DNA from 2 places in the Paracoccus tegillarcae genome. Region 1 is predicted to be linked to the other one. Evidence: riboswitches for the same ligand, from Rfam matches in the RefSeq annotation. Region 1 holds a riboswitch; the other holds the start of a gene.
The links. Region 1 has a riboswitch for thiamine pyrophosphate ahead of thiC (phosphomethylpyrimidine synthase ThiC). Riboswitches for the same ligand answer to the same signal wherever they lie in the genome.
Positions count from the first base shown of each region.

Region 1 (5,845 bases):
GCTGATCACCTGAACGTCCCTTTCGCATTTCCCCGGCCTGTGCCACATTCCGGCACAAATCAGGACGATACTAATTTGCATTGAAAGGTATCCGGTATGTTCCGCAGGCTTGCAACCTCTTCGCTCGCAATGGCCGCAATGGCCGTTCCCGCGCTATCTGAAATCACCCCCGCAGAAGTCTGGGATCAACTGATCGCCGAAAATGAATCTGTCGGCATCGAATTGACCGAAGGCAGCCGTGAAGAGGCCGGCGATACGCTGACCATCACCGACGCGGTGTTTTCGAATGAATCCGCGACGTCGTCGATGGAAATGACGATGCCCAAGGTCGTCCTGAACCAGACCGGCGATGGCGGTGTCCGTTGGTTCCTGGAGGGCGACGTGACCGGCAGCATCACCGAGGTCACGCCGGACGACACGGAAATCGTCATTCCCTTCACCCTTTCGATGCCGGTCAACGAGACGGTCACCACCGGGTCGTTCGAAGATCTGACGCATGAATACACGGCAGAGACAGTAACTGTTACCATGGAATTCCCTGTCGATGAGGGACAAAGCGCACCGGTTCCGCTGACCATTACCATGGAGGGCCTGAGCGGGACCCAACGCTCGATCGAGCAAGGTGCTGCTGGCGGACGCGAGGTCGATTTCGACGGTGCCATCACCAGGTTGGGCTTCGCGCTGGACGCCAATATCGAGGAAGGCGAAGGCCGCGGCGCGGGGACAGCGGCGGGCGAGTACGTCATGGACGGGCTGGAAATGACTGGCCGGTTTGTGCTGGCGCAAGGGGTCGATAACCTCGAAGAGCAGCTTGAAGAGGCCCTGCGTGGCGGCATGGAGGTGGTGCTGGACGCCTCCTATACGGGCGGCACCGGCAGTTTCACCTTCAACGGTACCGACTCGGATGGCGCCCCGACCAACGGTGAGGGCTCGATGACAGCAGGTCCGGGCAAGCTGAGCTTTGCGATGTCGGATGAGGGCCTGACCTATTCTGCGGATGTCGAGAGCAGCACGAACACTTTCAGCAACAGCAGAATGCCGTTTCCGGTGCAGTATGCTCTGAACGCTGGCAGCTTTGAACTGGCCATCCCGGTCCTGCCGTCCGACGAGCCTGCGCCGTTCACCTTTAAAAGCGCGATCTCGGGCCTGACCGTCAATGATGAGGTCTGGGCGCTGTTCGATCCCAACGCCCAACTGCCGCGTGACGCCGCTGACCTCAACATCGACGTGGCAGGCGATCTGCTGATGACAGAATCGCTGCTCAACCCGCCGATGAATCCTTCTGCACCGGAACCTTCTGGTGAGGCACAGGGCGGGGACGAGGCAACCGGCGACGATATGGCTGGTGATGATATGGCCGATGACGGCGAGGCCATGCCCGGGATGGAGGCGATGCCAGAACCGCCGATGCCCGTGAAGGTCACGATCAACGATATCTCGCTGAAGGCTGTCGGTGCAGAGGCCAAGGTGCAAGGTGAGTTGACGGCACCCGAAGGCGGCACGATGGCCGAAGCCCCGGTCGGCCAGATCACGGGTGAGTTCACTGGCATCGAGTCGCTGATGGGCACGCTGGGCGCGATGGGTCTGATCCCGCAAGAGCAGATGATGGGCGCACGCATGATGCTGTCCATGTTTGCTCGTCCGGTCGAGGGCGAGCCGGGCAAACTGACGACCGAGCTTGAGTTCCGCGACGATGGCAGCATCTTTGCCAATGGCCAGCAAGTGAAGTAAGCGCCCATATGGGTAAACCTCGGGCCGGGCATCGTGTCCCGGCCCTTTCCTTTGAAGACGTGATCCGAATGAGCGACAGCCCCGATCTTGAAACCCTGACGCAGGCGCTGATCCAGGCGGCATCGCAGGCCGGTGCCGACCAATCCGACGCCATCGCGGTCCGCGGGCAATCCGTGTCCATTGATGTCCGCAAGGGTGGTCTGGAACTGGCCGAGCGCGCGGAGGCAACCGAAATCGGATTGCGCGTGCTGATCGGCGGGCGGCAAGCCAGCGTATCGGCCTCGGACCATTCCGACATCACCATCCGCGAAATGGCCGCCCGCGCGGTTGCGATGGCACGCGAGGCGCCGGTCGACGATATGCTGGGGCTGGCTGATCCGGATCAGTTGGCAGAAACGCGCGATGGCGCTGCCCTGCAAATGACGGATCCGGCCCCCGACCCTAGCCCCGATGCGCTGCAGGCGATGGCCCTGCGTGCCGAGGCTGCGGCGGCGGCGCAGCCCGGTATCACGCAGGTCGAATCCGCGGCGGCGGCATTTTCGCGCCGGCAGATGTGGCTGGCGGCAAGCAATGGCTTTTCTGGTGGTTACACGCGCAGCGGTCATTCGGTGTCGGCGGTTGCCATTACCGGGCAGGGCACCGGGATGGAACGCGACTATGCCGGGGAATCCCGTGTCTGGGCCAGCGATCTGCCCGACCCCGAGCAGATCGGCCTGCTGGCGGCGCAGCGCACGTTGGCACGGATCGGGTCGCGCAAACCACCGACCGGCGCGTTTCCCATTCTGTACGATCGCCGCGTCGCACCGACGCTGATCGCGCATTTGCTTGCCGCCGTGAACGGCAATGCCGTGGTGCGCGGGGCAAGCTGGCTGCGCGATGCGCTGGATGAACCTGTCTTGCCAGCGGATCTGACCGTGACCGAAAATCCGCTGCGCCCGCGCTATCCGTCCTCGCGTCCGTTCGACGCCGAAGGGTTGCCTTGCCTGCCGCGCGAAATCGTTGCCGGCGGCGTCCTGACCGGCTGGACGCTGGATCTGGCGACGGGGCGCAAGCTGGGCATGGACAGCACGGCCTCGGCAACGCGCGGACTGACCTCGGCGCCCTCGCCCGGCCATTCCAATGTCAGCCTGACGCAGGGCGACGCCAGCTTTGACGATCTGCTGGCCGACATGGGAACGGGACTGGTCGTCACCTCGATGCTGGGGGCCTCGATCAATGCGACGACCGGGGACTATTCGCGCGGTGCCGCTGGTTTCTGGGTCGAGAACGGCAAGATCGCCTATCCGGTCAATGAATGCACCATCGCCGGAAATCTGCGCGATATGCTGATGACGATCACCGCCGGAAATGATGCCGAGGACTGGCGTCCCGTTCAGGTGCCCAGCCTACTGGTGCGGGGGATGACGGTTGCCGGCGCCTGAAGACGATCTGCGCCTGCTGGAAGATGCTGCCCGGCAGGCGGGGCAGATCGCGATGCGTTTTTGGCGCAACGATCCCGAAAGCTGGGACAAGGGCGGTGATGCTGGCCCCGTGACCGAGGCCGATCTGGCGGTCAATGCGCATCTGGAGTTGATGCTGCGCGCGGCGCGCCCGGATTATGGTTGGCTAAGCGAGGAAAGCGAGGCCGATCTGTCGCGGCTGGACGCCGAGCATTGCTTTATCATCGACCCGATCGACGGCACCCGCGCCTTTATCGCGGGGCAAGAAGGGTTTTCGCATTCGCTGGCGGTCTCTACCGGTGACCGGATTACGGCGGCTGTCGTCTATCTGCCTGCGCGTGACCAGATCTATACCGCCTATGCCGATGGCCCCGCGCTGATGGATGGGCAGCCGATTGCGGTCAGCACGCGCAGCCAGATGCAGGATGCCACTGTGCTGACCTATCGCGCCGTGTCCGAGGCGCAGAACTGGAAGGCAGGCCAGCCGCCGCCGTTTCGCCGCGAATTTCGTCCCTCTCTGGCGTGGCGGCTGTGTCTGGTGGCCGAAGGCCGCTTTGATGCGGCGCTGTCGCTGCGCTCGGCCTGGGAATGGGACATTGCCGCAGGCAGCCTGATCGCGCAGCGCGCGGGCGCGGCGGTGACCGACAGGCGGGGCACGGACATGCGCTTCAACAGCCCGCGCGCTGCGGTCGATGGTCTGGCCATCGCCGGACCGATCCTGCATCGCCTCTTGGTTGATTCGCTGGTCTGATCCGGGATTCGCGAAGCCCGGGCTTTGTGTCGCACAGACCGATAAAATTGAAGATTTCCTTAATCTCAGCGAAAAAAATCGCAAGATTCGTAAAATTTCACGCGAATCTGCCTGAATTTTCACGCGCTTTTCACGCTGGATTCACGCCATGGGGCGATAACTGGTTTCAGCAAACACGGCGTGACCTCAGCAAGTCAGCAGACAGCGCCAAGCGGGAGACCCACGATGTCCATTCCGAACGAACAGCTGGATACCCTTATCGCCGCCCTTCAGTTCTTGCGTACCCTGCCGGTGGGCGCGGAGAATGAACCGGAACAGCGGACTGCGCAGGCACTGACTGCGGCGATTTACGGGCGGTCGAGGGCGGGTTTTCCTCAGCCCGGCCACGACCGCCCGGCTCCTGTCGAATTCGAGCGGCTGGCACGCGAGAACGACTTGCTCGTTCACCAGCTAGATGTGTTGGCATCCGCTCTTGGCGCCTGCTCGAATTGCTGGGGCACGATCCATGATTGCGAAGAATGCAACGGCCACGGCAAGCCCGGAGCCCTGCGACCCGACCGGCAGAAGTTTGAGCGTTATGTGCTGCCGGCCTTGACCCATGTGATGGGCGAACGCCCGACACAACCCGATGTAAGATAACCAGTTGTCGCACGATATCCGACGAGCCTTATTTTAACGAGTTTCCCCCCCGTCGTGGCTTGCGGATAGGCGGACGGGCAGCCCCAGGGCTGCCCGTCTTTTTATGTTCTTCTCATGCAAAACATGCCGGGGCGCGTTCAGCGCCGCCGGACCTGCTTGACCCCGACCACCATTCGCGCCAATCTGCGCCCACGTCGGGGGAGTCCCACCTAGGGGACTGAGAGGCTGACAGGGGGAAACCCCGGTGAAGCGACCCTTTGAACCTGACCCAGTTGATACTGGCGTAGGAAGACCGAAGGGCAACTTCCCCCGATCGCATCAAGGGGTGGTCCTTTGGGCCAGATGGCCCCTTTCTGCCAAAGTTTTCGCTTGGGTCTTTTCGAAAGAGGAGACCGGAATGAAAGACCTACCACCCACCATCACCACTGGCGCGCTGCCTGCCTCGACCAAGATCCATGTCGCGGGTCAGACGCATGATATTCGCGTGCCGATGCGCGAAATCACCGTCGCGGGCGAGGCGCCGCTGATCGTCTATGACAGCTCAGGCCCATACACCGCCGATGGCGCAGAGACCCATATTTCGCGCGGGCTGCCCGAGGTTCGCGGCGGCGGCTGGCTGCAATCGCGCGGCGAGTGCGAGGAATATCCGGCGCGCGCGGTGACCGATGCCGATAACGGTTTTGCCTCGGGCAGCCGCCTGACGCCGCCCTTTCCGCTGCAACGCCCGCCCTTGCGAGCCACGGATGGGCGCGCGGTGACGCAACTGGCTTATGCCCGCGCCGGGATCATCACGCCCGAGATGGAATTCGTGGCCATTCGCGAAAACGAGGGCAGGCAAGCCGCCGGCGCCCGCGACGGCGAGCCTTTCGGCGCCGAACTGCCCGATCTGGTCACGCCTGAATTCGTTCGCTCGGAAATCGCTGCTGGCCGCGCCATCATCCCTGCCAACATCAACCACCGAGAGTTGGAGCCGATGATCATCGGCCGCAATTTCAAGGTCAAGATCAACGCCAATATCGGCAATTCCGCCGTCACCTCATCCATGGAGGAAGAGGTTGAAAAGATGGTCTGGGCGATCCGATGGGGCGCTGACACCGTGATGGACCTGTCGACCGGTCGCAACATCCACAACATTCGCGACTGGATCATCCGCAACGCGCCGGTCCCGATCGGCACCGTGCCGCTGTATCAGGCGCTGGAAAAGGTCGGCGGCATCGCCGAGGATCTGACATGGGAGGTCTATCGCGACACGCTGATCGAGCAGGCCGAACAGGGGGTGGATTAC
Region 1 is NZ_CP025408.1:1,441,766-1,447,610, reverse strand. Features, by position in the region: gene CUV01_RS07160 (enoyl-CoA hydratase/isomerase family protein) at 1-9, opposite strand, end outside; gene CUV01_RS07155 (DUF2125 domain-containing protein) at 97-1,731, shown strand; gene CUV01_RS07150 (TldD/PmbA family protein) at 1,800-3,152, shown strand; gene CUV01_RS07145 (inositol monophosphatase family protein) at 3,205-3,921, shown strand; gene CUV01_RS07140 (hypothetical protein) at 4,147-4,560, shown strand; TPP riboswitch at 4,747-4,867, shown strand; gene thiC (phosphomethylpyrimidine synthase ThiC) at 4,958-5,845, shown strand, end outside.

Region 2 (5,845 bases), 1.1 Mb from region 1:
TCGATCATGCCGGCCAATTGTTCGCGGATCTCGGCAAGATTGCCGACGGCACTGACGCGCAGCGCCTCGTCGACCATCCGGCGCATCGCAGGGGAAATCTCGGCGTCCAGATCGTGGGTCGGACGTGGCAACTTGCCGGGCATGCCGCCGCGCAGCCGGGCAAAGGCCAACTGCATCGTCGTGCGCAGATAATGCGCCTCGGCGCTGTCATCGGCGGCAAACACGTTCACGGCCAGCATGAAGCGCGGCTTGTCGTTGCTGGCCGAAGGGCGGAACTGCTCTCGGTAGATCGCAGCGGCCTGGGTCAGGTCACCCGGCGCAAAATGGCTGGCGAATGTGTAGGGCAGCCCCAGATAGGCCGCCAATTGCGCACCAAACAAGGAACTGCCCAGCATCCAGATCGGAACATTGGTCCCCTCGCCCGGCAGCGCACGCACGGCTGCACCCTCGCGCGGCGGGCCCAGATAGTCCTGCAATTCGACCACATCCTGCGGAAAGCTGTCGGCCATCGGATCGCGGCGCAGGGCGCGGATGACGGCGCCGTCACCGCCGGGCGCACGACCCAGACCCAGATCGATGCGATCGGGAAAGGCCGTGGCCAGCGTGCCGAATGCCTCGGCCACGGTCAGCGGTGCGTGGTTGGGCAGCATGATCCCGCCCGCACCCACGCGGATCGTCTTGGTATGGGCGGCGACCAAGCCGATCAGAACAGCCGTCGCGGCACTGGCGATACCCGGCATGTTGTGATGCTCGGCCATCCAATAGCGGTGATAACCCCAGCCCTCGGCATGGCGCGCCAGGTCCAGTGTGTTGGCAATGGCATCTGCCGCATCGCTCCCTTCGGGAACGGGCGACAGGTCGAGAACGGAATATGGGATCGCGTGTGTCATAGCCGATAGCTAGGAAGTCTGCGCGCGCATAAAAAGGGCCGCCGCGCATGACGCGACGACTTTTTTGCAATATCTGCAATCAGCAGGTCAATCCATCCGCCGCAGATAGGTCCAGGTCGGCACCCTCGCCTGACGTGCAACCGACCAGCTTTCGGCGTCGCCCAGATAGGCAAAGCCGCAATTGGTCAGCACTCGGGCTGATCCGGCATTGTCTTGGAATGCCTCGGCAAAAAGGGTCCGCGCACCATGCGGGTTGGCAGCGACCAGTGCCTCGACCGCCTCGGTGGCAAAGCCCGTATTCCAGAAACCGGGCCCGATCCAGAAGCCGAGTTCGGACTGGCTGTCCTCGAGCCGGGTCAGCGACACGACGCCCAGCAACTCGGCCAGCCGGTTGGCGCTGCCGTCGATGGCCCAAACGTCTTCGGCCCTCGTACCTGCTGCCAAAGACCGCCGGATGAATGCCTCGGATGCGCCGGGCGGCAAGGGATGGGGGATGGCACGGGTGCCCTTGGCCACACGCTCATCAGCGGTGTAATGCGCGATCAATCCCGCGTCGCTGTCACGCAGCGGCCGCAAAATGAAGCGCGGCGTTTCGATCACTGCCTGCGCATATGCCTCTGCTGTCAGATCTTCTATCATCTCGCCCTCCCCAGCGGCATGATAATGCCCCCGGCTCAAAACTCGGGAACTCAACGAAAAAGGGGACCGGTTTGCGCCGATCCCCCAACACATCTGTGTCTAAAACCGGCCGGTTACTCGGCTGCCTCGATGGTGGCGGGCAAGATAGACACGAAGGTGCGACCCTTCAGGCCTTTCTTGAAATTGACCGCGCCATCGGTCAGGGCGAACAGGGTATGATCCTTGCCCATGCCGACATTCTGGCCCGGCCACATCTTGGTGCCGCGCTGACGCACGATGATATTGCCGGCGATGGCTTCCTGGCCACCGTACAGTTTGACGCCGAGACGGCGGCCGGCCGAGTCGCGACCGTTGCGGGACGAACCGCCTGCTTTTTTATGTGCCATGGCTCTTAGTCCTTTTTACCTTTGGCAAGCTCTTTGGCCTGCTTGATCCATTCATCACGTTCGATGCGGCCCGAGAAGGACAGCTGATCGTCCATGTATTCGATCTCTTTCTTCTTCCAGGCAGCAACCTGGTCAAAGTGGTAAACGCCATTCTCGTTCAGCAATTCCTCGAGCTTGGGACCAACGCCTGAAATCTCTTTCAGATCGTCTGCCTGACCGTCACGAGGCGCATCCAGCAGGTTGGCCGGGCGGGTACCGACAGCCGCTTTTTCCTCGGCGGCGGGCGCTTCTGCCTTTTTCTCGGCCTTGGGCGCTGCTCTCTTCTCAGCCTTCGGAGCTGCTTTTTTCTCAGCCTTGGGCTCGGCCTTCTTGGCAGCCGGCTTGGCCTCGGCAGCATAGGCAGCACCGGCGGTGCGGGCGCCGATCGCCTCTTTCACGCCAGATTTGTCGCCGCCCTTTTCCAGCACATCGGTGACGCGCAGCAGGGTCAGTTGCTGACGGTGACCACGGGTCCGCTGCGAGCTGTGCTTGCGGCGGCGTTTGACATAGGTGATGACCTTGTCATCCTTGATCTGGTCTATCACTTCCGCCTGAACGGCTGCACCGGCCACCATCGGGGTGCCCAGGGTCGAGCCGACCATGAGAATATCGTTGAACTGGACGGTATCGCCAGCTGCGGCGGCCAGTTTCTCAACGCGCAGGACGTCGCCCGCCTGCACCTTGTATTGCTTGCCACCGGTTTTCATGACCGCGAACATGCTGTGTCTTCCTTTATCTGCCGCGCCCTGTGGCCCCTGCGATTGCAGGCGTTTCGGGATCGTCCCGCCGTCGGACTGCGCACCCGTTCAATCGGGGTGGTGTTGAAAATAACGTACCGGCCAAGGTTATTCGCCCGGCCGGTCCGCGGCTATATGGCGGATTCGACCCACCAAGTCAAGCAATGCCGGCTGACTTTTCATTTCCCGCGACAAGGGAACCTAACCGTCGCTACGGGCTTTTCTTCCTGCCCAAATGGAACAGCCGATGCAACGATTTTCATGCCCCACCTGCGGACGCCGCGCCTATTTTCACAACCTGCAATGTGTCTGCGGTCAGCCCCTGACCTTTGACCCGGGCGCGATGGCGATGCGCAATGACGGCCCCGCCTGCGCCAATCGTCAATCTCTGGGCTGCAACTGGCTGTCTGGCCCCAGCGGTCATTGCCGGTCCTGTGCCATGTCGCAGGTCGTGCCGGTTCTGAACGTAGGCAATAACCTGCAATTGCTTGACCGGGCCGAACGCGGCAAGCGATGGGTTCTGGCCAATATTGCAAACTGGCACTGGTTTTCTGATGACGATCCGGGCGCGCGACCCCGCTTTCTTATGCTGGCCGAGGACACGGGCGGCCGGACCGAGCAGATCACCATGGGGCATCTGGCCGGCGAGATCACCATCAACGTGACCGAAGCGGATGAGTTGATCCGCCTGCAGCGCCGCCGTGAACTGGGCGAGCAATATCGCAGCATGGTCGGCCATTTCCGGCACGAGTTGGCGCATTTCTTTTTTGACCGGCTATCGGTCGCACCCGATTTCCTGCCCGCCTTTCGCCAGATATTCGGCGACGAGCGCACCAATTACAGTCAGGCGCTGCAGATCTATTACGACACGCCGCAGATGCCCTCGGCGGATTTCATCACACCTTATGCCAGCGCCCATCCGCATGAGGATTGGGCCGAAACCGTCGCGCATCTGCTGCATCTGGTCGATTTCACCGACAGCTTCGTCAGCGCCGGCCTGTCGATGCCCGGCGTACCCGACGACTTCCGCCCCTATTTCGAGGACGACACAGATCGCCTGCTGGACGTCGCCGGAAAAGTCGCAATCGCCATCAACGACATCAACCGGGCACTGGATAACGAAGACCTCTATCCCTTCGTGTTGACCGGCCCGGTGCGCCACAAGATCGGCTGCGCCCATCGCTGGATGAAGAACCACCTGACCGAGGGCGCCTGACAGGCGACATCTTGATTATATAACGAATTAATTATATAAACGATTCGTTATGAATGAACTTGATGCACGCCTTGCCGCCCTTGCCGATCCCACGCGTCGCGCGCTGATTCAGCGCCTGAACGAGGGCGAGGCGACCGTGGCCGAACTGGCCGCACCCTTCGCCATCAGCCAACCCGCGATCTCGCGCCATCTGAAGGTGCTGGAGCAGGCTGGCCTGATTGAAACCCGCGTGGACGGCACCGCGCGGCCTCGTCGGCTGCGCCAGCAAGCAATCACAGAAACCGCCGATTGGTTCGGGCCGTTCTTTGCCGCGTTGGACGCCCGTTTCCGGGCGCTGGACGACGTGCTGGCGGCGATGCCGGATGATCCAGATGAAAGGACCAAGCCATGACAAAGTTGACAATGACAGCCCAGGGCGAACGCGACGTCGTCGTCACCCGCGATTTCGCCGCTCCGCGCGAAAAGGTCTGGCGTGCCGTGACGGATACCCAGTTGATGCGGCAATGGATGACCAGCGATTACGGCGCACTGAAATCGCTTGAGGGCGAGGCGGTGGTCGGTGGCCAACACCGCTTTGTCTGGGCAGGTGAAGACGAGGATCTGGTGATGGTCGCCACCTATGACCTGCTGGAACCGCCGGAACTGATCAGGCACCGCGAAACCTGTCCCCAGCATGACTATATGGAAAGCCTGGTCGAGACGCGGCTGATCGACGCGGGCGGCATGACCAAGATGCAGATGACCATCACCTTCGCCAGCGCCGAGGCTCGCGAACAGGCGCTGAGCTTTGGCATGGCCGAGGGGATGGAGGTGATGTACGCCAATCTCGACCTCATTATCAAAGCCGATACTGCTTGACTTAAGCGGCAACCGGCTGCTTCCTGCAACCTTGCGACAGGGGCGCTTGCGCGAGACCGCAGGCTGAGATGCACCCTAGAACCTGAACCGGATAATGCCGGCGGAGGAAGTCGCGGGGTCAGCACCCTGATGCCTGCCCCGACGCGCCTTCGTCGTCAAAGCGAGGGCATAATGGACAATTCCGCAACCTATCTCACCTCTATGCGCAGGGCCATCTGCGGCGCCTCAACGGGACGGCGCTGCGCATGATCCCCAATATCCTTTCTATCGCAGGATCTGATCCCTCGGGCGGGGCCGGCATTCAGGCCGATATCAAAGCGATCTCGGCCAATAGCGGCTATGCGATGGCGGCGATCACCGGCTTGACCGCGCAGAACACACAAGGCGTCAGCAGTCTGCATCTACCGCCTGCCCAGATGCTGTCGGACCAGATTGCAGCGATCCGCGCCGATATCCGCATCGATGCGGTCAAGATCGGCATGCTGGGCAATGCGCAGATCACATGTATCGCGGCCGATGCACTGGCGGGCCTTGCTGCGCCGATTGTGCTGGACCCTGTGATGGTGGCCAAGGGTGGCGACCGGTTGCTGGAACGTCAGGCCGTCACCGCACTTTGCGACCGGCTTTTGCCCATGGCCGATCTGCTGACACCCAATCTGCCAGAGGCCGCCGACCTGCTGGAGACGGCACCTGCCAAAGACCGCATGGCGATGCAGGCTCAGGCCACCGCCTTGCTGCAACTGGGCCCGCGTGCGGTGCTGCTGAAAGGCGGTCACCTGCCGGGCGAGGACAGTCCCGATCTGTTGGCCACTGTGGATGGGATGGATTGGTTCGATGCCGCCCGCCACCACACCAGGAACACCCACGGCACAGGCTGTACGCTGTCATCTGCCATCGCCGCATGGCTGGGTCATGGCGTGCCACTGCGTGATGCCGTCGCCCGCGCCAAGACCTATGTCAGCAAGGCCATCACCAGCGCTGACGAACTGTCGGTGGGCAGTGGACATGGGCCGCTGAACCACTTTCATCTCAGCGCGATCAGCGGGCAGGCCTGAGGGCGCGGCCTATCCCCGTGCCAGC
Region 2 is NZ_CP025408.1:2,581,736-2,587,580, reverse strand. Features, by position in the region: gene CUV01_RS12635 (LLM class flavin-dependent oxidoreductase) at 1-890, opposite strand, end outside; gene CUV01_RS12630 (GNAT family N-acetyltransferase) at 978-1,529, opposite strand; gene rpmA (50S ribosomal protein L27) at 1,643-1,915, opposite strand; gene CUV01_RS12620 (50S ribosomal protein L21) at 1,921-2,673, opposite strand; gene CUV01_RS12615 (putative zinc-binding metallopeptidase) at 2,939-3,907, shown strand; gene CUV01_RS12610 (ArsR/SmtB family transcription factor) at 3,957-4,298, shown strand; gene CUV01_RS12605 (SRPBCC family protein) at 4,295-4,765, shown strand; TPP riboswitch at 4,794-4,891, shown strand; gene thiD (bifunctional hydroxymethylpyrimidine kinase/phosphomethylpyrimidine kinase) at 5,011-5,820, shown strand; gene murD (UDP-N-acetylmuramoyl-L-alanine--D-glutamate ligase) at 5,830-5,845, opposite strand, start outside.
Region 2: another riboswitch for thiamine pyrophosphate. It lies ahead of thiD (bifunctional hydroxymethylpyrimidine kinase/phosphomethylpyrimidine kinase); the one in region 1 lies ahead of thiC (phosphomethylpyrimidine synthase ThiC).